DNA from 2 places in the Paenibacillus sp. J22P218 genome. Region 1 is predicted to be linked to the other one. Evidence: riboswitches for the same ligand, from Rfam matches in the RefSeq annotation. Region 1 holds a riboswitch; the other holds the start of a gene.

Region 1 (14,810 bases):
TCGGCGGCGCGCTGCTTTGCGATGCATTGGCTATTCTCATCATCGCTTTGTGGGGTATTCAGCAAGGAGCGCGTTGGTTATGGTGGACGCTGCTGCTTGGCGGAGCTCCGGGCTTCTATGCCGGTTTCAGTGTGCATTTCTCGATCGGCTATACCGATTTTTGGCACTTGCTGCCAGCATTATTCGCGCTGCTCCTATACGTTTTCGGAATCATTCTTTTATATCCGTACCTGATGCGGGGCGAGCCGGCTAAGTAAATACGCGAGCGGTGACGTTCAACTCGACGGCTTCCCCTTCCGCTGCGCCAAAATTTCCGGGATGTGCAGCTCTCGCAATGCGGGCACGATTTCCTGCACGCTGTTTTTATTGAATTTTTTCAAAATGCTGTTGATTTGCGATTTGAGCGTCGAGGGCTCTACATGTCTCAGCTTGCATATCTCCTGGCGCGTATAATCCTTCATTAATAATTCCAGCACCTCAAGCTCCGTAGGCGTCAGCTGCGTCAAAATATAGAAGTTGTGCAGCAAGCTGTCTTCCGTCGTCTTGATCCGTTTGAACTCGCGCGTAATCTTGCCCGCGATATTGGCATGCAGGGACGGCCGGTCGTAATACGCATCCTTGACGGCCTCCAATACGGCGTCCGCCTGCATGTTCTTCAGCAAATAATTCGTGGCGCCAAGCTCGAAGGCGCGGAACACGGTATCGTCCGTTTCGCAGACGGTCAGCATCACGATCTTCACGTCGGGCATATAGTTCAGAATTTCGGACGTTGCCCGCAGCCCCGCCTGCTTATCCTCCAGCTCCACGTCCATCAATATAATATCCGGTTTGTTCAGCGCGGCCAGCATCGTGCCTTCGTAGCCGCTGGACGCTCTCCCCACGAATTCGATCTGCTCGTCTTTGGAGAGAATCATTTGGTACCGCTTCGCGATTAAGTGATCGTCCTCTACGATAAGAACCTTGATCTTCGGCTCGCTCATGCTGCTCATCTCCTTTCGCTCAAGTCCGTCGACAGCAGGGGCATGACAATGTGGAACGCGCTGCCTTCACCCTTCTTGCTCTCGGCGCTGATCCTGCCCCCATGCGTCGTAATGATCGTGTGACAGATGGATAGCCCCATGCCCCAGTTCGTCGCGGTCGGCTTCGAGGAATAGAACGGCTGGAAAATATGCGAGAGAGCCTCTTCCTCCATACCGATGCCGTTATCCCGAATAACTACCTCTACCCACTTGTTCTTCATGTTGACCTCAATGGTCAGCTGCCGTGATTTCTCCGGAACGAATTCAAGCGCATCGACGGCGTTCGAAATAATATTTTCAAGCGCTTGCGCGAAATAATAAGGGTCGGCCATAATGACCAGTTGCCGCGGCGGCATCACATAATGAACCTTGATCGACTTCAACTCCATGCTTTTATCGTCCAGAAGCTTGTGGAGCAGCTCATTCAGCATAACAGGCTGCAGTTCGATTTTGGCCTTCAGGTTTTTCTGATGGACAGCGTCGAGCCGATCATATACCTTCTTGCAGCGCTGTTCAATGATTCGAATCTCCTCGACGACCTCCGGCGACTTCTCGCACATGTTTTCCAAAAACTCCGTTTGCGCCATAATGGCAAGCAGTTCGTTCTTCATATAATGGCTGAACACGCGCGAGGTTAAGATGGCGGAATCGATATTATGCGAAATAACCGATTCTTGATTGCGAATGCTGTTCTGGATGCGCGCGTATTTGTAAATGCTGTACAAGCTGACGAACAGACAAACCCCCGCAATGTACGGCAGCATCGTATAAATAGAAGGATTGCCGACGAGGTTAATCGGCTTGAATCTTATAAAACGGGCGGCTTTGGATACTTTAATCAATATATCGGGCGCCCAATAATTCATGTAATAATACGTAATTTGAACCGAAAAGTAAGAAATTAAGATCATTAATATATTGCTTCGGATTTGACGAACCTTAGGCGCATCATACAAAGCGTAAACAAGCAGCACGACCCCCGCAACAATGTACAGCGTATTGACGACGAACGTAACCGTGTGGATGGATTCATACAGCGAGACGAACCCTTTCGCCGTCATGTAGTCCGGGTACATCCGATAGTACATATGCGCGTAGAAGATAGGATCGTACAGCACGATCTGAACGATGCAGGGAATGGCTAGCAGCGATAATAGCAAGGTTCTGCGCTTGGACGAGATGTTGAAAGCGAAATAAATGGCGGAGCACAGCCCCGTATACAGAAACATCATCGTAAACACGTTAAATACGCGAATGAGCGCGAAGCGCGAGATCGGCAGAAACATCAATTGATTTTGCAGCGACTGCCTGATCCCGAAATAATCGTCGAGGCTGAAGTAGTAGTAAGCATCCTTGGACATGTACGTAATGATGCAGGAAACGACGATCAAATAAGCAAACCCCATCAGCAGCATGAAGAGAGTCGCTTTCGTATATTTCTGCTGCGTTAGACAAAATACCGCTATCGCAATAAACAAGATAAACACGAAGAAAATGAACATACGCGACCTCCCTCCCTCTTTCCATGCAAATAAAATAGATTTTATTTGATCCGCACGCCGCTGCATAGGTTGAAGTTTTGTACAACTAGCCTAGCCCTATATCCCCGCGTAAAGAGCAATTATCCCCCTATAATCCCCTACCATTATCCAATTTACCCTATCTCGCCCCGTGAAAGCGATGATAAAACTTCAACCTTACGTTCACGGACGGTTGCCATTACGATGGAAGCACGACAAAGATACAGGAGGGGTTTTCATGAATAAACGTTTTAGATACCTCAGTATAACGCTTATGGCGGGGCTTGCGGCGACGATCGTAGGTTGCGGCTCGAACAACGCGAACGAACCAAGCAGCACGAACGGCAACGACAAGGTGGTATTGGATTATTACACTTGGACCGATGAAGAAGCCTATATGAAGAAGGTCGTTGAGGCGTTTAACGCCCAGAACAGCGACATCGAAGTGAAGATGAACACGATTAGCAACAACTCGAATGAGTATAACACCAAAATCATGACCAACCTATCGGGCGGCTCCAAAATGGACGTATACAGCATTAACGGCACGACGAGCCTAGGCACCTACTCTTCCAAAAACCAGCTTCTCGATATAACCGATCGAATCAAAGAAGCGAACCTGGACGTAGGCGCATACGGGCCAAGCTTCCAGGATATTACCGAGGTACTGACGAAAGGCAAGTATTACGCGCTTCCTTACCGCACATCGCAATATGCTTTGTTCTACAACAAAGCGATCTTCGACCGTGAAGGCATTAACTATCCTACGCAGCTGACATGGGACCAATATGCTGAGCTGGCGAAGGCTCTAACGAAGGGCGACGGGGCGAGCAAGCAATGGGGCGGCTACTATGCGGACTGGATGACCGCGCCGCTTGGCGCGCTTCAGAAGGGCACGACTATTCTTGACGACAGCTTGGACGATGTAGCGGACTGGTTCGATTATCTCGACCGCATCTACTACAAGGATCAATCGCATATGAGCTATAAGCAAATGAAGTCGCAGAGCACCGACTGGATCAAACAATTCGAAAGCGGCAATGTCGCGATGCTCGTCAACGGCGAATGGACGATTAATATGCTGAAAGCGGATATCGAAGCCGGCAAAACGAACATCGAATTCGATATGGCGCCGCTTCCGCTGCCTGACGGCACGAGCGATCCGATTACGGTCGGCGGCGTAAGCACATTTATGGGCATTAACCCTGACAGCAAAAACATCGATGCGGCGTTCAAATTCGTGCAGTTCGTAACGGGCGAAGCAGGGGAAGCGATCATTGCCGTATCCAGCGTGTTGCCGGCTTATGCCAGCGACAAAACGAAGGAATCATTCCTTAACGCAACCGGCATTAAAGGAAGCAGCTACTTCTTTGAAGCTAATACCGTTGTAGAAAATCAACCCATTGCTCAGATCGATGAGGTCAATCGCGTCTACAGCGAACAACGGGATCTCTATCTGTTCCAGGAGCTGGATGCCGCGAAAGCCATGAAGAACTTCATGGAACAACGCGCTTCCGTTCTTAAACCGTAACTATAGCTAAGCAGTCGGCTTCCGTTTCCTAGCGCGGAGGCCGATCTTGTTTCACGAGCTATACCATTCTAATCAGGAGGTTGTTTCTATGACGGACAAACGTCTTCTCAACTACAAGCCATACCTAACAGGGACGTTATTCATTTTACCGGCCTTCGTCTTATTTGCCGTATTCATTCTCGTTCCGTTAGTGTATGGCATCGTCATGAGCTTCACGGATTACGGGGGCTTCAATATTACGCCTAATTTCGTTGGTTTGGATAATTACACGAGGCTGCTGCAGGACGATTATTTCCGTGTTTCTCTGAAAAACAATTTTATATACACGCTATTATTCGTGCCATTAACGATGTTGCTGGCCTTGCTGTCGGCCATAGCGTTGAACGGCATTCTGCACCTGCGCAAATATTTACGCATGGCCTTTTATTTTCCGCAAATTACGTCGATGGTATCCGTCGCGATCGTCTGGGGACTGTTGTTCAACCCGATGTCCGGCCCAATCAATCATATGCTGGAAGCGATTGGCATATCGAATCCGCCGGAATGGCTCATGTCCTCGCAGTGGGCGCTGCTCGCAGTCGTCATTGTCGCGGTGTGGAAGAGCTTCGGCTACTATATGATTATTCTGCTCGCGGGCATTCAAGGCATTCCCGAGCATTTGTATGAATCAGCTAGACTGGACGGCGCAGGCAAGCTGCAGCAGTTTTTCTATATTACGCTGCCAAGCCTGTCGCCAACGTTATTTATGGTGTTAATCCTAACGATCATTAACTCTTTCCAAGTGTTCGATCTCGTATCCGTCATGACCGACGGCGGGCCGGGCCGTTCAACGAACGTATTGGTGTTCCGTATCTACCAAGAAGCGTTCATCAACTACAAGATGGGGTATGCCGCAGCGATGTCTACCGTCCTGTTCCTCATCATTATGGTCATATCGCTCATCCAATTTAGGCTCGAGAAAAAATGGGTGACTTACTAAGATGGGAGGTACGCATAATGGAAGCCGTCACTAAATCGAAGACTAGCAAGCTCTTGTATTATGTGCTGCTGCTTATTCTGGTTGCCTTCTCGGTCGCCACTCTCTTTCCGTTCTTATGGATGATCTCGACTTCGCTGCGCACGGATATCGATCTATTCCAAAACCCGAATAACTGGATTCCTTCGTCGTTATATCTGAACAACTTCCAAGAGGTATGGACGATCATTCCTTTCGGCAAATATTTCATGAACACCGTCATGCTGTCCGTCGTCATTACCGTACTTCAGGTGCTGATCTGCTCGATGGCCGCTTATGCGTTCGCCAAGCTTAAAGTGCCGTTCAAGAGTACGCTGTTCATCCTGTTTATGGCGAACTTGATGATGCCTTGGCACTCCATTATGGTTCCGCAGTTCGCCGTCGTCAGCAGCTTGGGGCTCTACAACACGCATGCCGGCTACATCTTGATTCAATTGTTCAGCGGATTCGGCATCTTCCTGATGCGCCAGTTTTTCATGAGCTTGCCCGGCGAGCTGAACGAAGCCGCTCGTGTCGACGGGTTTAGCGAGTGGAAAATATTTTGGCGGATCATCATGCCGCTGTCGGCCGCGAGCTTGTCCACGTTCTCGATCTTTACCTTTACGTTTATGTGGAACGACTATTTGGCGCCGATGATTTACCTGAACGACGAGTCGTTGAAGACGCTCCAGCTTGGCCTTCAGGCATTCCAAACCGAACACACGATGGACTATGGTTTGCTGATGGCAGGCACGGTGCTGGCCACCATTCCGATGGTTATCGTATTTCTGATCGGCGAGCGGTTCTTCATTCAAAGCGTGGCAACGACAGGCATGAAAAACTAACTTTTAGAGAAGAGGACTTCTATATGACTATTGCATTGGATCAATTCGTTCAAGTTCGCGGAGAGGATTTTACGGTGAACGGCGAGAAAATCGTATTTCGGGGCTTTGGCCTCGGCTCGTGGATGAACCTCGAGCATTTCATGATCGGCCTGCCCGGCACAGACACGATGATTAAGCAAGCCTTCGCGGACGTGTACGGCGAGGAACGAAGCACTGCTTTCTTCGACCGCTTCCTGCTGGAGTTCGTCGGCGAGAAGGACTTCGAATTTTTGAAGAAAATCGGCGTTAACCATCTGCGCATTCCGTTCAACTATAAATACTTCATCGATGACCAAAATCCCGGCGTCTACAAAAAAGAAGGTTTCGTCTACCTCGATCATATCATCGCTCTATGCGAGAAATACGAAATCTACGCGATGCTCGACCTGCACTCCGTTCCCGGCGGGCAAAATCCGGACTGGCATTGCGACACAAACTCGGGTCTGCCGCTGTTCTGGGAATACAGCGCGCTGCGCGATACGGTTATCGGGCTATGGGGTCATATCGCCGAATACTACAAGGAGCAGCCTTGGATTGCTGCTTACGATATCGTCAACGAGCCGTCTATGGTAACGAACGCGAAGGTGTTCAACGAGTTCTATGAGAAGGTTATTGCGGAAATTCGCAAATACGACAAGCATCATATTATTTTCATCGAGGGCAATGCGTTCACGACCGACTTCACGATGCTCGATCCGGTCGACGATCCGCAGGTCGCTTACGAGTTCCACTTCTACCCGTTCGTCGACGAGCCGGCTGTTCTGACGCCGGAGATGGACCGCGTTAGACGACGGGAGATTTTCAAGGAAGCGTTCGGGAAGCTGCTAAGCATCCGGGAGAAATACAAGCGTCCGCTCTGGTGCGGCGAGCTTGGCTTGGTGTTCGAGAAGGAGCAGATCGACTTCCAAATGACGATCATCGAGGATATGCTCGACCTTTGCGAAGCCAACGATGTCTCTTGGGCGCTATGGACGTACAAAGACGCCGCTACGATGGGAATTGTGTATCCGCGCGAAGACACGCCTTGGCGTCAATTGACCGAAGAGATCAAGCTGGTTTGGAATCAGCATAAGGAGCAAGAAAAAGGCGAGGCGCTGGTCGATTACATGGCGGCGACGTACTTCAAACCAATCTCGGCGGAAGAGCGATATCCGTTGCAGTTCCGGATGAGAACGCTTATGCAAGTCATAACCGTGGAACAAATCTTAAAGCCACATCTGCAGAAGCGTTCGTGGGAAGAGATGTACGAGCTGCCGGCATCGTTCCACTGGGAGCAATGCGAGCAATGGGACGAGCTTGCCGCTGTGGTCGAGAAGTATACGAAGTAAATAAGAAGAAGGTCATTCTTTGCATGGATGCAAGGGTTGACCTTCTTTGTTATTTTATCGAGTTAGCTATTTCAAGCAGTGTATGAACCGTTACTTTGTCTTCTACTCGGCTATCAATGGACAGGAGGTATTGCCATCCGTCCTTTTCAAATACGAGTATATTGAATCCTCTCTTGAACTTCGGAATGCGCATTTCCATATAGAGTGCCCGATTACCGTCCTGGAGTGTATAGCTTTGTTTTATTCTTCTCGATTTTTCAAAGTTGAATTTTTGCGAGCTTGGTCTTACATCAATCTTGTAATGATTTTCGCCTTTCTTTTCATGAAGATACTCGATACCCAATTCATCGTTTTTATGGTATTCCTTGTCGTTATAGCAGCTGCCAAAGTGATGGGTAAACGCGATCGGAGGCAATTTGTAGGGCAGTTTAAGTTCTTTATGATGAAGCATTTCGCATTCTTGCAATGCTTCTTCAACCGTTTTAAAGCCAATATCTAAAAATGGTTTCTCAAACGGAGGAACATCACCGCGCGGTTCTGCACCGACTGTATGGATCTGGATTACTATCACACCGCACACAAACAATAATCCCCTTATGAAAGCTCTGCACCTCATAGACGTTTCACCACCTTAACTTTTTACTGGTAGTGTACGCTATTAAGAAACGAGTTATTAATCCTATTAAGAATTCATTGCTGACGGCGCGTTTCCGCTGCAAGGCCGCAAGAGCAACGACGGTCCCCGAACAACATGCCGTAGCTGGACGGAAAAGCTTGATTCACGCGCTGAACCTCCTTCGCGAACTGCTGCTTCTCCAGCGGCAACGGGCTTAGCCGATCAGCCTGCTGTTGCGTATCAATGACCGCGCCCGGCGGAACGAACCGATTGTCTGCGACGCGGACACCGCCGGTTACGACGGCGTGATTGGAGACAAATACGCCGCTGCCCAGCTCCGCGTCAAATACGAGCGCATGGAAGCCGACGAACGATCCCGATCCAAGCCGTGCAGGTCCGTGGATGATCGCGCCATGTCCGCACGTAACCTCCGAATCAATATAGATTGAATAGCGACTGCCTCCGACCGTTACGTATTCATCCTTCAACCCGTGTAAAATAACGCCGTCCTGCAGATTCGTGCGATCGCCAATGTAGAACGGCGTCCCTTCGTCTGCGCGTATGCTTGCGCTAGGCGCCACGAATACCCCTTCCTTAATCGTCACGTCCCCGATTATGCTTACAAACGGACTAATGAACGCTTCCTTGCTTATGACAGGCACACGCGATTTCGGTACGGTAGGTGTAACCGGGTTCGGACTTATGAACCGAACGAACAGATTATACGGACCCTCCGGCTTCAGGAAATGAACCATCGTACGAAACCCTTTTCCCATACCTGTCATCTCCCCTACTCACTGACAGCAATAGTTAACTATATGAGTATCGAACGATAGATTTCCCTGTTCGAGGAAACAATTTGGCAGATATGACCGTCTGATTCCATATAACTGGAACTCATGCTACAATGAGTAATTCATGCGACGAAGATGTTCGCGTATTGTTTTTAACAAGAAAGGTAGTGTTTCACCATGTTAACCAAATGGCGGTCATTCACTAACTGCCACGCACTTGTCCTAATCGTATCGTTCGTCGTCATCATAAGCACGTACATTACATTCAGCCAAGGCCATGACATGTATCTCGGAAGCTTCACCGAATATAACAACGATGACGTAAAGTACATCCGCAGTGCAGAGACGCTTCTGCAGCATGGAATATTCACCTACCATGAACCGGACGTATCTACCGTATTCATCATGCCGGGTCTTCCGTTCGTTCTCGCCTTTTGTATGAAGCTGTTCGGATATTGGGGCGGTATACAAGCGTTCCGCGTCGTGCAAATATTGTTTTTGGCGGGCACGATCGTTCTATTCTATTTATTCAGCCGTCGTCTGCTTAATGAACGGTTCGGACTTATTGCAGCGCTCTTATTCGCGCTCTATATACCGAACTATGTCGCTGCCAACCTCATTCTTACGGAGGTGCTCGGCCAGTTCTTCCTTTGGCTGTTTCTTTATGCCGGCTACTTGGCGGTCACACGGCATAGCTTGCCGTTATTCGCATTAGCTGCTGCAAGCTTGAGCCTAGGCATCTATGAGCGACCTAACTTTGCCCTGCTTCCGCTCGTTTTCTTGGTGTACATGCTTATTCACGGCTACCGGGTGAAGCAGCTCATTAAGCCCGCCCTTGTCGTATCCGGCATCGTTCTGCTGTGCATGTCTCCCTGGTGGATCCGCAACGCGATTGTTTTCCATGAGTTTATTCCGCTCACGCTGTCATCGGGTAATCCTTCGCTGCTCGGCTCTCAGCTTGAATGGCAATACCCGCCGGGTGCAGTCGAGAAATTCAAGGACGACTTCGATAAGATCGCATCCGCGACCAATCGCATAGATTCGGATCGATTCCAGAAGGAGCTCGCCGTGAAAATTCGAAATTACGGCTTCCGAACACAGCCTTTGGCGTACCTTTGGCAATACACGGGGGATCGCGTCAATGATATGTTCAAAGTTCCTTATTACTGGAAAGAGATTTTCGGACTAAAGCCGCATTTCGTCAAGTCAACGCATTTCGTTATGATCGGCATAGGAATCTTAGGCTTTATTATGACGTTAATGATGAAGGTTCGACGCAAGGATTTGTCGCTCTTATGGTTAACGGCGCTTTATTTTATCGTAACGGCGCTTCCGTTCATCACCTTTTCGAGGTATGGGTATTTCCTCATGTCGTTCTTCATTATGTATGCCGCATTTGCCATTCATGCGTTCATACCGAAAGCGCAGCTGCACTCGAGTCGCGCCAAAAGCTCAAGCAGCTTGCACGGTTAAGCATACGAAGGTTGCCAATACCAATACCAACACCATACCGAAATAACTGGAATTACTCCTTTTATTTTCGGGACTGAAGGCCATTTCGAAGTAATAACCGGAAAAATTAACGCCAGAAAACGGAGCTATTTCATTCTCACGCCTAATAACTCTGAAATTAACGGGAGGAATTTCCGTTATTAATAACCCCACAAAAAAGAGGCTGCCCATAAGTACGCTTATGGAGCAGCCTCTCCCTTTAAACAACTTATTATTTTTTCAAATGATACGGAACGGTCGTTACGATCACGTCTTTGCGATGAAGCAGATTGGCTCGAATCATGAAGCTGGTCTGGTTGTGCAAAATATTATGCCAGCCCTTCTTCGGAATGAACTGCGGGATGACAACCGTCACCTGATAGTTCGACTCGCTTGCCTTACGCTGAACGGTATCGACGAACTTGAGCAGCGGATGGATGATCGTTCGATATGGCGAGTGGAGCGTCACCAACCGTACGTCCGGCATAAACTTCTCCCACTTCTCCTCGAATGCCGCTTCATCCTCCCGCTCGAAAGGAATGTACACCGCAATAATCTGCTCGGCCTTCAGCGACTTCGCGTAGTTGATCGAGTTCTCAACAACATGCGTAATGCCGGCTACCGGCAAAATAATAACGTTGCCCTCTATCGCAACTGGCGGCTCGCAGGTCGCCAGACGCAGCTGCTCTCCTACCGCTTCATAATGCTTCTTAATCCGCATGAACAAATAAATGATTAGCGGCAAGAATATAAGAATTGACCATACTTGCTCGAACTTCGTTAGGAAAAACATCATCGTGACAACGAAGCTAATGAGTGCGCCTGTCGCATTAATGATAAGCTTCGTTACCCAACCCTTCGGCTTCTCGCGAATCCACTTCACGATCATGCCCGTCTGCGACAGCGTGAACGGGATGAACACGCCTACCGCATATAGCGGGATGAGATGCTCCGTCTGCCCGTGGAACGTAATAATGAGGATGATGGACAGTACGCCCAAAATAATAATGCCGTTCGAGTAACCGAGCCGATCGCCCCTCACCGTGAACATGCGCGGAATGAACTTATCCTTCGCCAAATTCACCGCAAGCAGCGGGAAAGCCGAATAGCCCGTATTAGCCGCAAGAATGAGAATAAGTGCCGTCGTGCCTTGAATGAAATAATACATAATGTTGCGTCCGAACGTCTCTTCGGCGATCTGCGATACGACCGTCACTTCCACCTTTGGCGAAATCCCGTAATAATAGGCGAGCCATACGATACCGGAAAATAACACCGCGAGCAGCGCTCCCATCGCAACCAACGTCTTCGCCGCATTGTTCGGAGCAGGATCCTTGAAGTTAGGAATCGCGTTCGATATCGCCTCAACGCCCGTCAGTGCCGAGCTGCCCGATGCGAAAGCCCGCAGCAGCAAGAACAAGCTAATACCCGCAACCGGCGTGCCAAGCGGCGGATGCAGCTCCGGCGATACGTGACCGGTAGCGATGTTGTAGATACCGACGCCGATCATGATGAACAGCGCCAGCACGAATAAGTACACCGGATAAGAGAGAATCGAAGCCGATTCCGTCACGCCCCGCAAGTTCAATATCGTGATGAAGATGACGAAGATCACCGCGATCAGGACGGTGTATTCATGCAGGCTGGGAAAAGCCGACGTAATCGCGTCGGTTCCGGCCGATACGCTTACCGCAACGGTCAATATATAATCGACCAGCAGCGCGCCGCCTGATATGAGCCCCGGGAACAGGCCGAGATTTTGTTTCGATACAACATAAGCGCCGCCGCCATGCGGATAAGCGAAAATAATTTGCCGATACGATAAAATTAATGCCGTCAATAAAATCAATACGCCAATTGCAATCGGAACAGAATACCAGAACGCCGCTACGCCAATCGTCATTAGCACAAGCAGAATTTGTTCCGGACCGTAAGCAACCGAGGATAATGCGTCCGAAGACAGAATAGCGAGCGCCTTCGTCTTCGCGAGCTTCTGCTCGCCTAGCTCCTTCGACTTGAGCGGTCGACCGATTAATAATCTTTTGATTGAAGCTAACATGCTGTCACCGCCGTCAAAGAATGGTTTTCCTTAAAAAAGAGCACAACAAAAAAAGCCGCAGGGAAATCCCCGCGGCTATAAGACGAGCCGTAGTTGATTCACCTCTCCATACACGCTTACAAGGTTAGCTGACGGATTCGGGCGTTTAGAGTCGCCCTACCTCGAGCGCGCTCTCATGAAGACGGCGACTCTCGGATTCACCCCGGCGACGTAGCAAGCTTTCGCTTATGCTGCGCGTCGCGATTGGTTCCCCTGCTTTCCGCTTCGGGAGCGGAAACTCAGCGATCGTGAATATATATTTTAGTGCATTACGATCATAGTCCTCTGGGAATGGAATGTAAACCAACGTTTTCGTTCAAAAAACGTTAAAAAAGCGATAGAAAATCCATGAATGCGCATACATGACCGCAAGACGTGGCGCACGTCCCTGCTTTGCGCATTTTAATCGTTCAATCGCCCCAATATCCTCTACAGACCTGAAAATAGTTATTCGTCATGTTGTCGCAGCGGGGAAAGCGAGCGAAAACTCAGCGCCCCCGCCTGCTCGATTGGCCGCCATAATGTTGCCGCCGCACCGCTCGACAATCGCGCGGGCAATCGCGAGCCCCAGTCCGCTCTCGCCGTCTTTGCCTTTCACGAAGCGATGGAACAGGTAAGGCAGCAGTTCCTCGGGGATGCCGTTGCCGTCATCGGAAACCGATAATTCGATTCGTCCGCCATGTACCGCCGCATGAATATAAATATGCTTGTTCGCATGGCGAACCGCATTGGACGAAATATTAAGCAGCGCTTGCAGCAGCTTATCCCGGTCGGCGAGTACGAGCATATCGGCATGCTCGTCGATGGACGGATGAAGGGCCAGCTGTTTTTTGACGAGCAAAGGGTTGACGCGTTCGATCGTTTCCGTAAGCAGCTCCTTGACGTTGACGACAACCGGCTTATAAATGTCTTCTTCACTGTCGAGCTTGGCGAGCAGTGTCATTTCCGTCACAATGTTTTTCAATCTTGCGCTCTCGCTTAATATAATGTCCAACCCTTTGCGAACGGATTCGCCTTCGAACACGCCGTCCCGAATACCTTCCGTATATCCCGCGATTGACATTAACGGCGACTTCAGTTCATGCGAAGCATTCTGGAAAAACTGCTTCTGCGCCCGATTGAACCGATGCAGCTCGCCGGCCATTTCATGTACGGTCCGCGCGACTGCGCCGATCTCGCCGCTCGCTTTCACAAGCTGCACGTCGGCGAATTGCCTTCCCTTCACCTTCGTCAGCTCCTCCTTCAGCCTGATTAACGGCTTAATAAGCTTCCTCGTAATGAGATGACTAAGGACGAGTATAAGAACGCCGCCAATCGCGAATACGAGCAGCAGACGTCCAAGCAGCGCACGCTCGATTTCTTCGATCTTGCTAACGGAGGTTAACAGCGTCAGCTTGCCTTGGGGAACAGCCGTTACGTCGACCAAATACCGACTGTCGCTGCCGTCCCAGATTTTATCCAAATTAATGGATTCGACTGCTTGGGCCGTCGCGGCTGGGACCGTTCCCGATTGTGCCGCCGTCGCCGCCTCCAGTATCACCGCATTCGAGCTGATTATATTGATCGTGGCCGTCGGGATCAGCTTGTCTGTATCCACATCGACATAATTGCCGTTATTATCCGTTACGATTGCCGAAATACCCGATGCCGTAACTGGCGACAGCGTAACCGCCTCTCCTGAAAGCTTTGCAGATTCAAGCGATGTAACGGCTGTCAATGTTGTATGATTCTCCAGCGACTTCGTAATTTCTGCGCTTACCTGCTTCATATCTTCCTTCTGTGCTACCATGAAATGATCGAGCAGTACAAAATGGATCAATACCGCCGTCACCGACAACACGATTACAAGAGCAGCGCCGAAAGCAATATTGATCTGATGAACGAGCTTCATTATGCATTCACACCCCTGTCCGTGCGCATCCGATAGCCGTGGCCCCATACCGATTCAAGGGGCAGATGCTCGATTTTTTTGCGAATTCGCTTAATCAAATGATCGACGGCGCGGTCGCTGCCGAAATAATCGTCGCCCCATACGAGCGTCAGAAGGTCGGATCTTGTAAAAGCGCGGTTCGGCTGCTCAATGAACACCTTAAGCATGGTGAACTCCTTGCTCGTCACGTCGACTTCTGTCTCCTGCCAGAATACGCGCCTCTCCTCCGGCAGCAGCTTGAGCTCGCCTAGCTCCAGTCTTGTCCCCAGCAGCGATGGATCAGAGCCAATTGCCGTTCCCGTTCCATGTCCAGGAAACATTCCTTCCTCTCCCTGATTCAGCTTGTTCCAGCGCTTCAGCTGCCGATTAATTCTGGCGACAAGCTCTCGCGGACTGAACGGCTTCACCATGTAGTCATCGCCGCCAAGCTCTAGTCCTAATATTTTGTCGACCTCCGTATCCTTGGCCGAGATCATAATGATAGGCACTTCAGCTTCGCTGCGAATGCGCCTGCACAGCTCGTAGCCGTCCATGCCGGGCAGCATAATATCAAGCACCCATAGATCGGGCGGGCTCGTCCGCCATAACGCCAAAGCTTCTTCAGC
Region 2 (14,810 bases), on a different contig from region 1:
TGCTGCAATGCTTCGGGCTACTCGAATCGCATGGGCGGAGCAGCATGGGCAAGGGCAGAATAGGACCGTTCAGCGGAGTCCTGAAGTAAAGGTGTACGCTTCGGGCGACATTGCTGAGATAGGGCATATACAGGCGAGGTGAACATACAGATGAGAATTAACAAGTTTATTAGTGAGACGGGCTACTGCTCGCGCCGCGAGGCGGACAAGCTGGTGGACAGCGGCCGAGTTACGATTAATGGCGAGACGGCCGTGCTCGGCAGCCAAGCCGAGCTAGGCGATGATGTGCGCGTGGATGGACGACGGATTGGCGAACAGAAACGGCATGTATATATTGCGTTGAATAAGCCTGTCGGCATTACTTGTACGACTGAGCTTCATATTAAAGGCAATATCGTTGACTTTATCGGTCATGAGGAACGCATATTCCCGATCGGAAGACTCGATAAGGATTCCGAGGGCCTCATTCTGCTTACGAATGATGGCGATGTCGTGAACCCGATTCTGCGTTCGGAAGGCAAGCATGAGAAGGAATACATAGTAACCGTTGACCGTCCTATTAACGATTCCTTCGTTCGAGGCATGTCGGAGGGTGTGCGCATACTCGGCAGCATGACGCTGCCTTGCAAGGTAACGCGTGTGACAGACCGCGTATTCCGCATTATTCTGACCGAAGGAAAGAATAGGCAAATTCGTCGCATGTGCGAGGCGTTCGGTTATCATGTCAGGAAGCTTCAGCGTGTACGGGTTATGAATATTCAGCTTGGCGGGCTCGCATCCGGGAAGTGGCGTGATCTAACGGAGGCGGAGAAGTCGGCGTTATTCCGGACACTGGGGTATGAGGTAAACAGCTAACCTTATCTATGTTAATTCCGATGAAAGTATAAAGCCCCGACAGGCTGCGATGAAGCAGCTTGCCGGGGCTTCGTATTTATTTGGCGGCTGGAATGACTTGCTGATTAGTTGGATCGGCGACGGTATGCGAGATCGATACTTCGACCCGTCTATTCTTCGCTTTGCCCTCAGTCGTCTTATTGTCGGCAATCGGCTGATACTCGCCATAGCCGACGGCTCTGAATTGTTGAGGCTTAAGCTGCTTGTTCTCCAGCAAAATATCCATGAACCGAATGGCCCGCATCGAGCTTAAATCCCAATTGGACTTGAAGAAGACGGTCGAAATGGGGGTCGTATCGGTATGGCCGGATATGATGACTTCGTAATCGGGATATCCTTGCAGCATCTTGCCGATGGCTATGGCAAGCTCTCTCGATTCCGGCTTGACGGTCGCCTGTGCAGGAGCGAATAGCGCATTGTCGCTGATCGTAATCATGAGCTGGGACATATTGAGCTTCGTCTCCAGATCGGTTGTCAGGCCGTTTTTATCAATATATTCGTCAAGCTGCTTCTTCAGTTTCTCGAGATCCTCTTGCTCTTGCTTCAAGGCAGCCTCGCGAAGCTTCTGTGCATCTTGTTCTTTCTGATCCTTCGGATTATCGTCTTTTTTGATTTGATCTTCCTTCGGCTTATCGGGAGAATCGCCTTCCGGCGTGATTGCCGGACTATCGAGTATGCCGCTGCCGCTATTAAGCGCGATGCTGAATGCCTTGGACATTTCCTCGAACTTCTTCACATCAACGGAGTTCATGGAGTACAGAACGATGAAGAGTGCAAGCAGCAGGGTCAGCAAGTCGGCATAAGGGATGAGCCAAGATTCGTCTACATGCTCTTCGTGATCGTCATGCTTATGCTTTCTGCTCAACGGCGCCTTCCTCCTTCTCCCTCAGTTTTCTTCTTTCTGTTGGAGTGAGGAATACGGACAACTTCTGGTTAATCGCAATCGTCGATACGCCGGATTGAATGGACAGCAGACCTTCAACCATCATTAGGCGGATTTGAATCTCGCTCTTCGACAAACGCTTTAATTTGTTGGCAATCGGATGCCATAATACATAACCTGTGAATATACCAAGCAAGGTTGCGATGAAAGCGCCGGCGATCGCATGAGCCAGCTTCTCCATGTCGCTCATGTCGGCAAGTGCCGCGACGAGACCGACAACGGCGCCGAGTACCCCGAGCGTAGGCGCATAGGTACCAGCTTGCGTGAAGATGAGCGCGCCGGCTTTGTGGCGATCTTCGGTAGCGGCAATGTCTTCAAGCAAGACGTCGCGAACGAAGTCTTGGTCGTTGCCGTCGATAATCATGCGCATGCCGTTCCGGAGAAACGGATCTTCGATATCGTCGACCTTCGCTTCAAGCGCAAGCAAGCCCTCGCGGCGCGTGATCGATGCCCATTCCATAAAGTTAGCGATCAGCTGATCGCGTTGCATAAGCTTTTGTTCGGAGAAAACCATTTTGAACAGTTTACCGATTTTTCCGAGCTCAGACATTGGGAAGGCAACCATGACCGCTGCAATTGTACCTAGTATGATAATCATGAATGCGGCCGGATTGGCTAGAGACGATAAATGAGCGCCTTTAAACACCATACCTCCCAAAACAGCGACAAGACCTAGTACAATACCTATAATTGTTGAATTTTTCATCATACACCCCGTCCAGTACGTATTCGAATTAAATATTCTAGCGTTTACGCTTGTCTACTTTCTATTATTATCGACAAATAGGGTGGCTGAGATTAGAGTAAACGAAACGATTTGGGGCGGAAGACGTTTAATATTGTCGAAATGATGTAAAATAGGAGTATAAGGCCATATGCATTGGGGATTTGAAAGCCCGATGAAGACATGCGGAGCAAGCCCGATAAACGACACTAATAATAGAAGGCAGGTTATGAACATGGGAGTAAGACATGCAAGAGAATACGCGGATATTTTGAAAGAGTTGACGGAGGCTGTAGCGGAGATTGAGAACAGCTACACGTTTTTTGAGATGGAAACCGAGGAATGGGAAGCGCTGCATGAGGATGACCGTCATGAGGTAATGGAAGCGCTGGCTGACGACGTGTTTTTCGGACTGGGCGAGAATCCGGAAATTAAGGTCGGCGAAGGCGTCATTACTTACAACAGCAAACATCATATTATAGAAGTATCCCAGAGCAATCAGGTTACACGCATAGTTAGACTGATCTAAGTCACCTTTTCTCCAGATGCTGTTAGATTGCTACTATATAATAGATGTATCATTCGACAAAATAGTCGGAATGGCAGTTAATATGTCGCTTCTTTACATTTAATGTCGATTCATTTACAATGGTACTCATTAATATGGTAGATAATATAACATGCGAGTAACACAAAGGAGAGCGCTATGAGTGATGGTCACACTACAATAGCACTACCAAAAGCGCTAGGTCTACAAGACGAAAAGCTAGCAGCCTACTATCAGCCGATCATAGCGATGGATACTCGGCGAATTATGGGCTATGAGGTGCTGGCTAGAGCGGTAAAGGGAGATTCTGTTCGCAGCTTGGGGCCTTTCTTTAGTGATGAGACGGTGCCCGATGAGGAGCATATTCTCGTGGATCGGCTGTTGCGCGAGCAGGCTTTTGCCAAGCTGGGTCAGATGGATGAACCTCCTATGCTGTTTATTAATCTAAAGCCTTCCTGGATTTATCGTTATGAGCAATCCGGAGAGCTGTTCACGTTGTCTCTGCTTAAGAAATACGGCATTGACCCAAGGAAAGTCGTTATTGAGATTACGGAGCAGAGCTTCCAAGGCTCAATGGAGGTGCTTCGCACCGTTGTAGACCTCTATCGGGAGCAAGGCTGTCAGATTGCAATTGATGATGTAGGCAGCGGTTTCAGCAGCTTCGACCGTATTGCTCAGATTCAGCCTAACTTGCTGAAGATCGATATACATATGATTAAGAGGAGCGCAACGCATGACGGCTACTTCGGCGTGCTTCGCTCCTTCTCAGATATGGCGGAGCTGATCGGCGCCTCCTTGCTCGTGGAAGGTGTCGAGACGAGAGAGGATCTTGCCAGGGCGATTCGAGCGGGCGCGCGTTATGTGCAAGGGTTCATGTTCGCGAGGGCCGAGGCGGACTTCCGCGATCCCGATTGCTTCGCTCCGATTATTGTAGAGGAACTGGAGAGGCATCTGCTGCATCACGTCATCTCGGAGCGCGATTGGCAAGTCAAGGCCGAGCAGCTTGCGAAGCAACTCGCGCATATTGTGGAAACCTCCGATGGCATTACGGAAAATAATGACGATTGGGCTCTGCGGCTTCTGCCGGAGCTGGACACGAGCTATATTCGCGTGTACTTGTGCAATCAGGACGGCATCCAGCTATCGGCGAACTATTTTCGCGAGTCTGACGGCTCATGGCGGAGCGAGGACCAGTTCCGAGGCGCGAACTGGTGCTGGCGGCCTTACTTCGTTCCGAACATCGTACAGATGAACGAGGATCGAAGATCGATTGTATCGAGAGCTTATACGGATCTCGATACACATGCATGGATTCGGACGATATCGGTGCTTGTTGGACCTGGACTTATTTTATTCGCGGATGTAATCGATATAGAGCATGGCACGCAAGCGATATAATTGCATTCAGAGCTGTTAGCTCTGGATGGGCTCGAACACCATGCAGTGGCATTCGGCGTAACCGTTCCGAGAAGGACGGGCATACGTATCGGTAATGCGGAAGCCCGCCTGTTCATAGGCGCGTACGGCTCGCGTATTCCAAGCGAGCACCTCCAAGTCGATCTCATGCTGAGGCATTCTTCTTCGCGCTTCAAGTGCAATTAGCTTAGCGAAGGAAGGTCCAAGACCCCGGCTGCATAGATCGGGCCGAAGGCCGAGCCCGAGCCTGGTTACGTCGGTCATGGGGAACAACTGGGCGAAGCCGATCAGTCTCGACCTATCGTCAACGATTGCTATATATTGCTGCGCACGCAGGACGGGATCGCCGAATTCGATTTCGTCCTTTTGCATTTGCTCCCAAGTTGGCCAGTGGTAGACGTCGTAGGGAGGCTCGTAATTCCAATTACATATTTCGACAGCATGCTGTATTTCCAGCGGACATATGGTCATTTGAATCGGATAGCGTTTATAATGAGAAGAGTGGTTTAAATGATTCAATTTCTTATAACCTCCGGACGGAGCAAATGAGTTGGATACTTACGAATAAGTATATCAGATAGGCGCCAGAAGGCGCGCGGACATAAGGAGAACTACGGCATGAAGAAGTTAATATGGATCGGCTGTCTGTCTTACTTGGTAATCGGTATTGCGCATGTGGTAGGCGGATCGATACTGGAGCAGCTGATTGATCATTATGGGCTCACGTACAAAGACGGCGGACAATGGATTATGAATCAATTTCTCGGCTTCCTGGTCGGTGTCATACTGGCTCCCTCCATCACGGCAAGAATCGGCAAGCGAGGCGCGGTGCTTATTGCGCTTGGCGCGCTTACTTTAAGCGAAGCCGCTTACAGCCTGCTTCTTCCCTGGGGCTGGATGCTGGCCGTTGCTCCTCTCGCGGGGTTCGGCTTCGGCATGACGGAAGCGGTCGTCGGCGCGATGATTATCGACCTTGCTAAGGGCAAGGCTTCGGCGATGAGCCGGTTGGAAACGTTCTTTGGCGTCGGCGCGCTTATTATACCGGTTGCAGCCGCTTACTTGATCGCTCAGAACGTATGGCAGGTATCGTTCCCGATACTGGCGGCACTGTCGGGCGTTACATTCGTATTATGGCTCACGATGTCCTTCGGCAAGCTGGACGAGCAGATCGGCTTTCAACCGCCGAAAGCAGTGGTGAGCAGCAGCCTGGAGCAAGAGACGGCGGGTGCAAGAACCGGTTTATTCGGTTATCCGCGCACTGCGCTTCCGTTCTTGCTGCTGTCGGCAGCGTTCTTCATGATCTACGTAGGCATGGAGATGAGCTTCTCCAATTACTTGCCTTCCTTGCTTATTGAGCGTTCGCAGGTAGATGAGTCGAGTGCTGCGGCAGCGCTCAGCCTGTTCTGGGCAACAATGGTGTTCGGACGTATATTTGCAGGCACGTTGGCGGAGAAAATGGGGTACGCGAAGTATTTGTTTATTGCTACTGGCGGAGCAACGATCGTGTTCGCATTAATGGCGCTCATGGGTCAACTCAGCTCGATGCTCTTCTTCGTCGCCTTAAGCGGTCTGTTCTTCTCGGGTATATTCGGTATCGCCCTTGTCTATGCGAACGCGTTAATCCCAGGCATGACTGAGCGGACGACGAGCCTGCTCGTAGCATGCGGCGGGCTTGGCGGGGCAATCTTCCCTCGCGTTACCGGCTGGTTCATGGATCGATATGACGGCGGGGTTACGCTTTGGTATGTAAGCGTACTGGTTCTGATCATGCTGCTCGTACTGGGCGCAATGCTTGTGCTGGGCAGAGGGCAGTCGCAGCGGCGCGATGCTGTGCGTAATAGATAGAAAGTAATAGGCCACCCCAACAGCCCGCAGGCTGTTGGGGTGGCCTATTTTGTCAGAAAAACAACAAAGCCGCAGACTGTTGTCTCGTGTGGACGAACAGAGTGCGGCTTTGTTGTAAAGGGTGAAACTATTTTGCGTCGGCGTAAGTAGTGAATGCTTCCTCGCTAAGAATGCGACGTGCTGTCACATAACGAGGTTTGTAGTAAGAGGAATCGAGCTTGTCGACTACAACGCCGCGGCTAACCGAAGCGTGTACAATCTTGCCGTCCCCTATGTAGATACCGACGTGGGAAATTGCGCCGTTGTTGCCGCCGCTTGTGTCGAAGAACACAAGATCCCCGGCAATCAGGTCATCTTTAGCGACCTTCGTGCCAACTGTTGCTTGATCGGAGGAAACGCGAGGAAGATCGATGCCCATCTTAGCGAACACATAGCTCGTGAAGCCGGAGCAATCGAAGCCTTTCGCGGTAGTTCCACCGCTTTTGTACGGAGTACCAATGACGTCATTGATAAATCCGTTCATTTTGGAGTCTGCGAAAACGCTTCCCGCTTGAAAAGCGAGCAAGAGCGCAAGCCCCAAAAGCATTACGGTAACCTTTTTCAATTGTGAAACTCCTTCCGGTGCCGACGAGGTTAGCTGTGGGGTTCGGTTGAAGGTTCCCTATGATTCCTCAGGCGCTACGAACAAGTCGATGATGTCCTCTTCTACAGAGGCGGTATGACTTATAGCCGTGGCGTCGGAATCAATTCACCCAGAGTGGTTCCCCCGTTTTCCGCTAGGAAATTAGGCAGTTTTGTTTTGCTCTTGACAATTATTCGATTATTTTCATTGATCTCCTGCCTTTCTAACAAAATTCTAATAATTCTCATGTAATCTTTTGACAAACTGCTTCGTATAATCATTTTTCATGTAATATTTAAGCCGCAACTAGGACCGAGGGACTAAATAATCGATACTCGATTTCATTAATTATGTGGATATTCTGTAAAGTATGACCCCAAGGTACTAATGGTGAGAGGATTCTCATCTTTCTAGCAAAAAAGGCTGTCGCCGTCATTAGTAGGATGATAACGTAAAAACCCCCGAATTCGCCATAATAGGACAGGCGTAAATTCGGGGGTATTTGAGCTAAAGCGGGCTAAGATAATGAAGCTACTTGGATTGCAGGCATTCGTATTGGGCGGCAATGGTCCATACTCGGACGAGCGTTCGCACCAAGTTGTAGCCTTGATGAAGGATGAGCGCGAATAGTCCGGCCCATAGCAGCGATACGCCGGTGATGAGAAGTCCTAATCCGGCTCCGATGGCCCACATAACCAGCGAGATGGCAGCGAATGAGATGATATGCCTCAGAGCGCGCCCGAGCGAGTGGAGGATGCCTTCTTTTGAAGCGGCGCCAAGCTGCATGGCCAGGAAGAGCAGATGCAGCAGCACGCCCCAGAACAGCCATAGTCCAGCGCCGGGAAGGACGGATTGCAGCAGGTCGACGTTCGATCCGCCTTGCAGGTATGCGTCGAGCGCATGAGGCAGCACCCAGAATCCGGGAGCAAGTGTTAGCGCGGCCTCCGCCCAGTGGAGCACCATGACCGGTTTCCAAGCTTTGCGAATGCCTTCTACAAATTTAGTGCCGCCGCCGGACACGCCTTCGCCTCGCGTACTAGAATGGTGCAGCGAATAGAACAGTCCGGCATTGAACAGGGGAGTCAGCAGCATGCGGATGGCGAACAAGCCGCCTAGCATCCATACATAAGGCGTAAGGATGTCCGTCTTCAGCAGTTGGAACTGCGCTTCGGTCAGAAAGAGGTGAACGGCTGTATCAGACGGGTATGCAGCTGGAAACCGGCGCAGCAAGGGCGAGACGACCGAATCGATAAATCGATAGAGGAAGAAGCCCCATAGCAACTGATACAGAAATAACAGAATGATGAGGTGGAAGTGCTTGACCGCAAGCTGCCAACCTTGCTTCATATACATTTTCATATTCGATCGCTCCTTGCGCGCTTATACTTACCAGCTCAGCGTACCTAACAGTCCCTCGATCAGCTTCGATACGCTGATGCCCCACCGGATGCGCGTCTTGTCCGGCAGATCGGCTTGCATATAGTTGTTGATGAGCTTATTGTCGAGTACGTTCGAATGCTCGGAATCGATCATCGCCCATTGCAGAGGAGCCGTATGCACTTGCGTAATCTGGACGTGGGAGTCGTCGGCATCCCATAGCTTTGTCACCGTCGCGCCGTCCGTGAACTGCAGCGTGATCGGGATTTGACCGCTTACACCGCCGTTCCGCTTCACGAGCACGGTCGATTCATAGAGCTTCTGGCCGTCCTGCTCAGTCGGTTTCACTTGAATCGATTCGACCGAGTAGTCGGACATTTGGTTCGCGTAAACGTATCCGCTGAAGTAGTCATGCCACTTCGTCTTCGTTACCTGTTCGACAACGCGCTGGAAGTCGGCAGTCGAAGGATGCTTGAATTTGTATTTTTGAAAATAGGTCCGCATAATCTTCGCCATTGTCTTGTCGCCGACCTGATGCTGGATGCCGACAAGGACAAGCTTCGCGCGCAGATAGACGTTCTCCGCGTATTGATTATGGCTGCTATAAGCCCAAGACGGCTGCTTAAGCGGCGCAGGGTCCGTCATATAGCTCGCTTCAATCCTGAGGTTCGGCTCAAGTCCGTAGGCGGACTCCATGACCATATCCTCGGCATAGGAGGTGAAGCCCTCGTCCAGCCAAGCTTCCTCGAATTCATTGGAGGCAACCATGCCGTACCAATATTGGTGGCCGATCTCATGAACGACGGTACGCTCGAGGTCGTAGCCGGGATTCGCCTTCTCGGCGGCGAACGCGGTGACGAGCGTCGGGTATTCCATGCCGCCTGCGCCATTGCCGCCCTTCGGCGGGACAACGATCGACAGCGTGCTGTAAGGATATTCGCCGTACCACTGCGCGTACTTGGAGAGCGCGGACTTGGCCGCATGCATGTAACGTTCCTGGAGGTCGGCATGCAGCGGGTCGAGGTACAGCTTAATGCGAACGCCCGGCACGCCTTTATCCGAGAAAGCTTCCTCCGCGAAGACGAAGTCGGGCGATGCCGACCATGCGAAGTCGTGAACGTCTTCCGCGTAGAATTGATACGACTTTCTTCCGTTGCCGCCTTCAGCCGTCTTCGTTTGGAAGCCTGTAGCTGCAACGGTATAAGACTCAGGTACGTTGATCTTCACGCTGTAAATGCCAAAGTCGCTATAGAACTCGGAATTGCCGTGGTATTGATGAACGTTCCAGCCTTCGGCGGTACGTCCTCGCGTTCCCACCGTTTCGTAGACCGCTACCTTCGGGAACCATTGGCCCGCCATGACGAAGTTGCCGGAGTAGCCCATACGGGCGAACACTTCGGGCAGCTTCACCTCGAAGCCCATGCGCAGCGTTACGGTCTTGCCTGGCGCAACGGGCTCCAGCAGGCGGAGCTTGACCAGCGTAAGATCGTTGACGTTGCCGTCATCGGGCTGAACGTAATGGAGGCGAGGCAGCAGGTTCTCCCCCTCAAGCGTCTGAAGCGACAGCAGGTTCATGAAGCCGAGGCTGTCCGCCGTAGCCTTGTCCTCGCGCAGCTTGCCGCCTGACTCGCTCATGAACGTTGTTTTCTTGGACTGGAAAGCGTTCGGGTACAGATGGAAGTAGAGCTCGGACACCGCTTTTTTGCCGGGATTGGTCCAGGTTACGATCTGATCGCCGTCCAAATGCCGAGCGTCCTCGCGCAAGCTGACGTTCATGTGGTACTCAACTACACGCTTGCTGAGCGATTGCGGCTTAGGCGCTGCGCCCGTGTCGGGTTGCTGCTGGGCGGGCGGCTTGGCCGTTTTTTGGGCAGAAGCGGGCGGTGGCTGCTTGGCAATCGCCGCGGGAGCTAATGCATAGGTATACTGCGATTGCCAAGCATTCCCGAAGCCGTACTGCACAGACACGCCGAGCAGTACAATTCCGAGCATAACTAATAAGATTCGTTTGACGTTGCGTGGAGTCATTGAACGTTTCCCTCCCGTTGACAAGCATCTACAGCATGTATATGTTTGCTTTTCGAGGATTATTAGCTAAAATGTAATTATTGTACGGGGAAGGTGTGAATGCAGGGATGGATGATCAGAATCAGCAAGAACAGCCAGAGAAGAAAGAGAAGAAACAACTGTCGCTCAACGTTGTGAGCAACAAACAACATAAAGGTTTCGGAGCCGGATCCATCGATCTGAGCCAAGTATCCTGCATCATTATCGATAACGGAGAGGCCTATATCGATGTAGGCGCGATGCATGCGAAGAGCAAGATCGAGCGCGGCATTAAGTTTACGCCGAACCGGGAAGATACGCCGAACGGCCGCCAATGCTGGATCGTATGGGTAGCGGTGGATCGCAATGAAGAGGGCGCTTATTACGCAGGCGCTACGGCTTGCGAGATGTGGATCGATACGGAAGCGCGCCGCGGGTGGAAGATTCTCGCCGATCACGTCAACAAGCTGGATTATTCATTGAAGCGCCGTATCGTTCTTGGCGAGCTTGGCGATGTGGAGAAAGCCGCGTTGCGCAAGCTGCTCGTGGAGCACAACGCCGAGTGGTGGAATCGTTCGACAGATGAGCTCAAGCAAGCGCTTGAGGTGTAATTTCCGACTTTGCTAGTGAAATAATGGGGAGAACCTCACCGTTCGCAGGGATGAGCTTGACTGCGAATGGTGGGGTTTTCATCGTTATGTCTAAAAAAGTTTTTAAAAAAGTGCAGGGTATAGGACAGTCTCTGTCGTCTATTGTATGGGGAAGGAGGAGAGCGACATTCAGGATACGGATTGGATCAAGGCGGTACAGAGCGGCGGGCCCGAGCATTATCGACCGTTCGTGCAAGCTTATGGTCCGTATATATACAAAACCGTCTATGCCGTGCTGCATTCGCCGCATGATGCGGAGGATGTGACACAGGAAGTGCTCCTTCAAATCTATCGCTCCCTCCCGGAATGCCGATTAGACGGTTTGAAGACATGGATTACACGAATAGCAGTTAATCGCGCGATTGATTACAAGCGCAGCCGAGCAAGGAAACCCGAGGAGCTGTTCGAGAGCGAGGCGAACCTGCGGACCGAGGAGCAGCTGCATGATGACAGCCATGTTCCCGCCGCGGAATCGATCGCGCTGGAACAAGAACATTTACGGCATATTCGTGAGCGGGTGGACGAGCTGCCGGGAAATTATCGCGAGGTTGTCACCGCTTATTATATGGAAGACAAATCGTATGAACAGATTGCGGTCGAAACCGGATTGGAGCGCAAGAGCGTCGAATCCAGGCTGTACCGGGCGCGAAGCTGGATGAAGAAGCATTGGCGAAGGGAGGATTTTGAATGAACAAGCATATAGCAAGCAGAGAAGGTGCAGATGGGACGGTCGATCATGTAGCCGAACCTATGATGAAGAACTACGTGGAGCATCGTCTATCGGAGCAGGATCGCGAGCTCGTTGATGGGCATTTGGCTGAGTGCGAACATTGCTTGCAGCGCTTTATGGATGCGGCCCAGGCCACGCAAGCAGAGAGTGAGCTGTTGCTGCCGGATATGGATATATTGGAGCAGCGGGTCATTGCACAGCTCCATGCAGAGAGTGCAGCTGCAGCTGAGGTCAAGGTTGTTCAGTCATCACCCCGCCCTGCTCGCCGCCGTTCTTGGCTGCAGCATCCGGTCGCTCAATATACGATAGCGGCATCTATTACGCTGCTGCTTTTGGGTACAGGTACATTCGCCGGTCTGTCCGACAAGCTGTCCAAGCTGGATCAGGAGGCCGTCGTTCAACCTCCCCAGGCAACAGAGCAATTGCCGTCGCTACCGTCCGAATCATGGTCGGATCGTATGGTTGATCGTACGGGATCTTGGCTGGATGGCATTCGGGAGAGCAGGTACAGGTAAGCAAGAGCGTATGTACGGCTTCGCTCGATGAAGATAGATGCACGGGAGTACGATGAACAGAGAGGTAGGAATTTAGAATGAACAAAAGCCCGTTAGCTGCTTTTTTACTGTCGTTTTTACCGGGGGTAGGTCATGGTTACTTAGGCCGTCCCGTCCGGTTCGTATTATATGGAGGATCGTTTTTCGGAACTATGTTCTTCATGTTCCTTTTTGGCATATCGAACAATTTGGATGAGGGCTTCGCTTTCTTTGGATTCTTTATTATGGCGGTCAGTTGGTCTATCAATATGCTCGATATGCTTATAACGCTGTTCTCGGGACGAGTGAATGCGGGGTCGCCCGCAGTGCCTCCGATGCTTGGCTCGTACCCGAGTCAAGGAGGGGCGGAATCAAGCTTCAATCCGTATGATCAGGCTCAGGCGTATCATATGCAGCATCAGCTGCAGCAAGAGAAGACGAGGACGATTATGCTTTCCTTCCTGCCTGGTCTTGGTCATATGAGTCTCGGTCTGATGCAGCGCGGCATTACGTTTCTCATTTCATTTATCGGGCTGTTCGCGATTATCGTGTTTCTGAGTGTGGTGACGGGTAAGGCAGCGCTGCTCATCTTTCTGCTGGGCCTTCCGATTATTTGGATTTTTAGCATGTTCGATGCGATTCAGCAGATGCATGCGAAGCAGCGCGGTGAGCGTATGGAGGATCGCGCGGTGTTCGAGGAGCTTGAGGCGCATATCGCTTCGGGACGCAAAAGCAAGGTGCTGGCGATTGCGCTATCGATTTTCCCCGGGGCAGGCCATCTGTATCTGGGTCTTCAAAAGCGCGGCCTGCAATTGATGGGCGGCTTCTTGCTCACCGTCTACATTATGGACAATCTCAGATTGTCATTGTTCTTCTTCTTATTGCCCTTGTTCTGGTGCTTCGCATTCTTCGATGCGCTGCAGCAGACGTCACGCTACGAGCGTCAGACGCTTAGCGATGAGCCTGTATTGACGCAGCTTGTACCGTACCAACGCTGGTTCGGCTTCGCATTGCTTGGTTTCGGCGCTTACTACTTGCTTGACCGTGTAGCCGCGGAAGTGGCATCGAGATATTCCAACGAAATTTACACCCAATACTTGCAACTGAAATATATGATTCCGACGGCGGTCGTCGCTTTCGTTATGATTATCGTCGGCATGCGGCTTGTGTTTGGCGGTAAAACCTATTCCGAGGGGCGGCATGATACGATGGCACCGCCACCGCCGCCGACTTTATCCAAGCAAGAGGAGGACATGCAATGAATGCGTTAGATACGTTGAATCGTCCCCTTCCCGATGGAGGGATTCGCACTTGGCGAGTAGGCTCCCTATCGATGGGTGTTACGTTAATGCTGATTGGTGCGGCGCTTGCCGCATCGCTTTGGCAGGACATTGAAGCCTATGAAATGCTGTTATGGGTTGCGCCGATCGTGTTCATCTTGCTTGGCTTGGAGCTGCTATTATATTTGAAGTTCTCCGGAAGCGACCTTGCCATCGTCAGATATGATTGGATAAGCGTGTTCTTTGTAGGCCTTATCGGCACTGCAAGCCTCGGGCTTGCGCTGCTGATGTCTACTGGCTTATTCGATGAGCTGCAACGCGGCCTGCAAACGACGCAACGATCGGTCTTCGTGGAGCCGCATTCGCTGCAAGTGCCGGATAACGTGAACAAAGTCATCGTGCAATCGATTGGCGGGGTTGTGCTTGGAGAGTCGGATACGCGCGAGGCAAAGCTATTCGGACAGATCCGCTATTGGTCGGCTGAACCGATTAGCGAACCGGACAAAGAGCTGATGCAGACGACGGTTGTCGGCAATACGCTCTATATGATGATCGGCACGCTTGATCGCAGAGACGGCGGTCTCGTTACCGATACATACGACTCGCAGCTCACGCTCGTCTTGCCGAAGGGACTAGAGGTTGAGCATCGGGGTTACTAGTTGGTAGAGAGGCTTGGTTCATAGCCGCATTCGATTTAAACCATTTATTCCCTTTCAGGCAGCATGCAACGCCGCTACAATGGAGGCAAGGGAAGCGTGCCGAACAGCATTCCGGGCTGTCCCGGCAAAGCCCCGCATCTGTCTGCAAAGGGGTAATAGGCAATGGCCAAAACAAAAAGAGGCAAGGCGCTCTGGAATGATCCTACGCGTGGACGCGGTACATGTCCGGCATGCAGCAGCACGAGAATCAAGCTGCTTTATTCGAGAACGACATCCGGCAATAAAGCGGTTAAAGTGTGCAAGAAATGCGCGAATGCACCGCAAGTGAAGATCGATGCCATTACGGTATAGCTTCGAATGAACTCGCATTCTCCCCAAGGAGTGCGAGTATTTTTTTTCGGAAGGTAAGAAAAATGGAATATTTACAATTCTTTTATCCTAAACTCATAATAGATTCATAGTGAAGCGTTATCATTTAGACATTGAGCTGATGGAGGGATGGATATGAATGCTTCTTACGTCAACGAATGGCTGGACGAATACA

What was found. A riboswitch is a leader RNA that binds a small molecule or an ion and turns the genes downstream of it on or off. The one in region 1 is predicted to bind cyclic di-AMP.
Region 2: it holds a riboswitch for cyclic di-AMP, as region 1 does, so the genes downstream of both, AC0YN0_RS30275 (C40 family peptidase) here and AC0YN0_RS17475 (APC family permease) in region 1, are expected to answer to the same signal.

The regions. Positions count from the first base shown of each region.
Region 1 covers NZ_JBWDNL010000003.1:617,777-632,586, forward strand. The annotation lists gene AC0YN0_RS17425 (beta/alpha barrel domain-containing protein) at 1-257, shown strand, start outside; gene AC0YN0_RS17430 (response regulator) at 276-980, opposite strand; gene AC0YN0_RS17435 (sensor histidine kinase) at 986-2,521, opposite strand; gene AC0YN0_RS17440 (ABC transporter substrate-binding protein) at 2,778-4,070, shown strand; gene AC0YN0_RS17445 (carbohydrate ABC transporter permease) at 4,159-5,049, shown strand; gene AC0YN0_RS17450 (carbohydrate ABC transporter permease) at 5,067-5,909, shown strand; gene AC0YN0_RS17455 (glycoside hydrolase family 5 protein) at 5,933-7,276, shown strand; gene AC0YN0_RS17460 (hypothetical protein) at 7,326-7,856, opposite strand; gene AC0YN0_RS17465 (LbetaH domain-containing protein) at 7,967-8,668, opposite strand; gene AC0YN0_RS17470 (glycosyltransferase family 39 protein) at 8,864-10,159, shown strand; gene AC0YN0_RS17475 (APC family permease) at 10,410-12,236, opposite strand; cyclic di-AMP (ydaO/yuaA leader) riboswitch at 12,334-12,530, opposite strand; gene AC0YN0_RS17480 (sensor histidine kinase) at 12,730-14,166, opposite strand; gene AC0YN0_RS17485 (response regulator transcription factor) at 14,166-14,810, opposite strand, start outside.
Region 2 covers NZ_JBWDNL010000011.1:34,721-49,530, reverse strand. The annotation lists gene AC0YN0_RS30315 (NAD(P)H-binding protein) at 1-142, shown strand, start outside; gene rluF (23S rRNA pseudouridine(2604) synthase RluF) at 151-855, shown strand; gene AC0YN0_RS30305 (flagellar motor protein MotB) at 932-1,759, opposite strand; gene motA (flagellar motor stator protein MotA) at 1,743-2,543, opposite strand; gene AC0YN0_RS30295 (hypothetical protein) at 2,791-3,090, shown strand; gene AC0YN0_RS30290 (EAL domain-containing protein) at 3,268-4,506, shown strand; gene AC0YN0_RS30285 (GNAT family N-acetyltransferase) at 4,522-5,043, opposite strand; gene AC0YN0_RS30280 (MFS transporter) at 5,143-6,369, shown strand; gene AC0YN0_RS30275 (C40 family peptidase) at 6,497-6,973, opposite strand; cyclic di-AMP (ydaO/yuaA leader) riboswitch at 6,977-7,170, opposite strand; gene AC0YN0_RS30270 (hypothetical protein) at 7,523-8,350, opposite strand; gene AC0YN0_RS30265 (M1 family metallopeptidase) at 8,378-10,396, opposite strand; gene AC0YN0_RS30260 (YwhD family protein) at 10,504-11,025, shown strand; gene AC0YN0_RS30255 (RNA polymerase sigma factor) at 11,171-11,755, shown strand; gene AC0YN0_RS30250 (anti-sigma factor family protein) at 11,752-12,309, shown strand; gene AC0YN0_RS30245 (hypothetical protein) at 12,387-13,589, shown strand; gene AC0YN0_RS30240 (hypothetical protein) at 13,586-14,266, shown strand; gene AC0YN0_RS30235 (hypothetical protein) at 14,429-14,617, shown strand; gene AC0YN0_RS30230 (hypothetical protein) at 14,771-14,810, shown strand, end outside.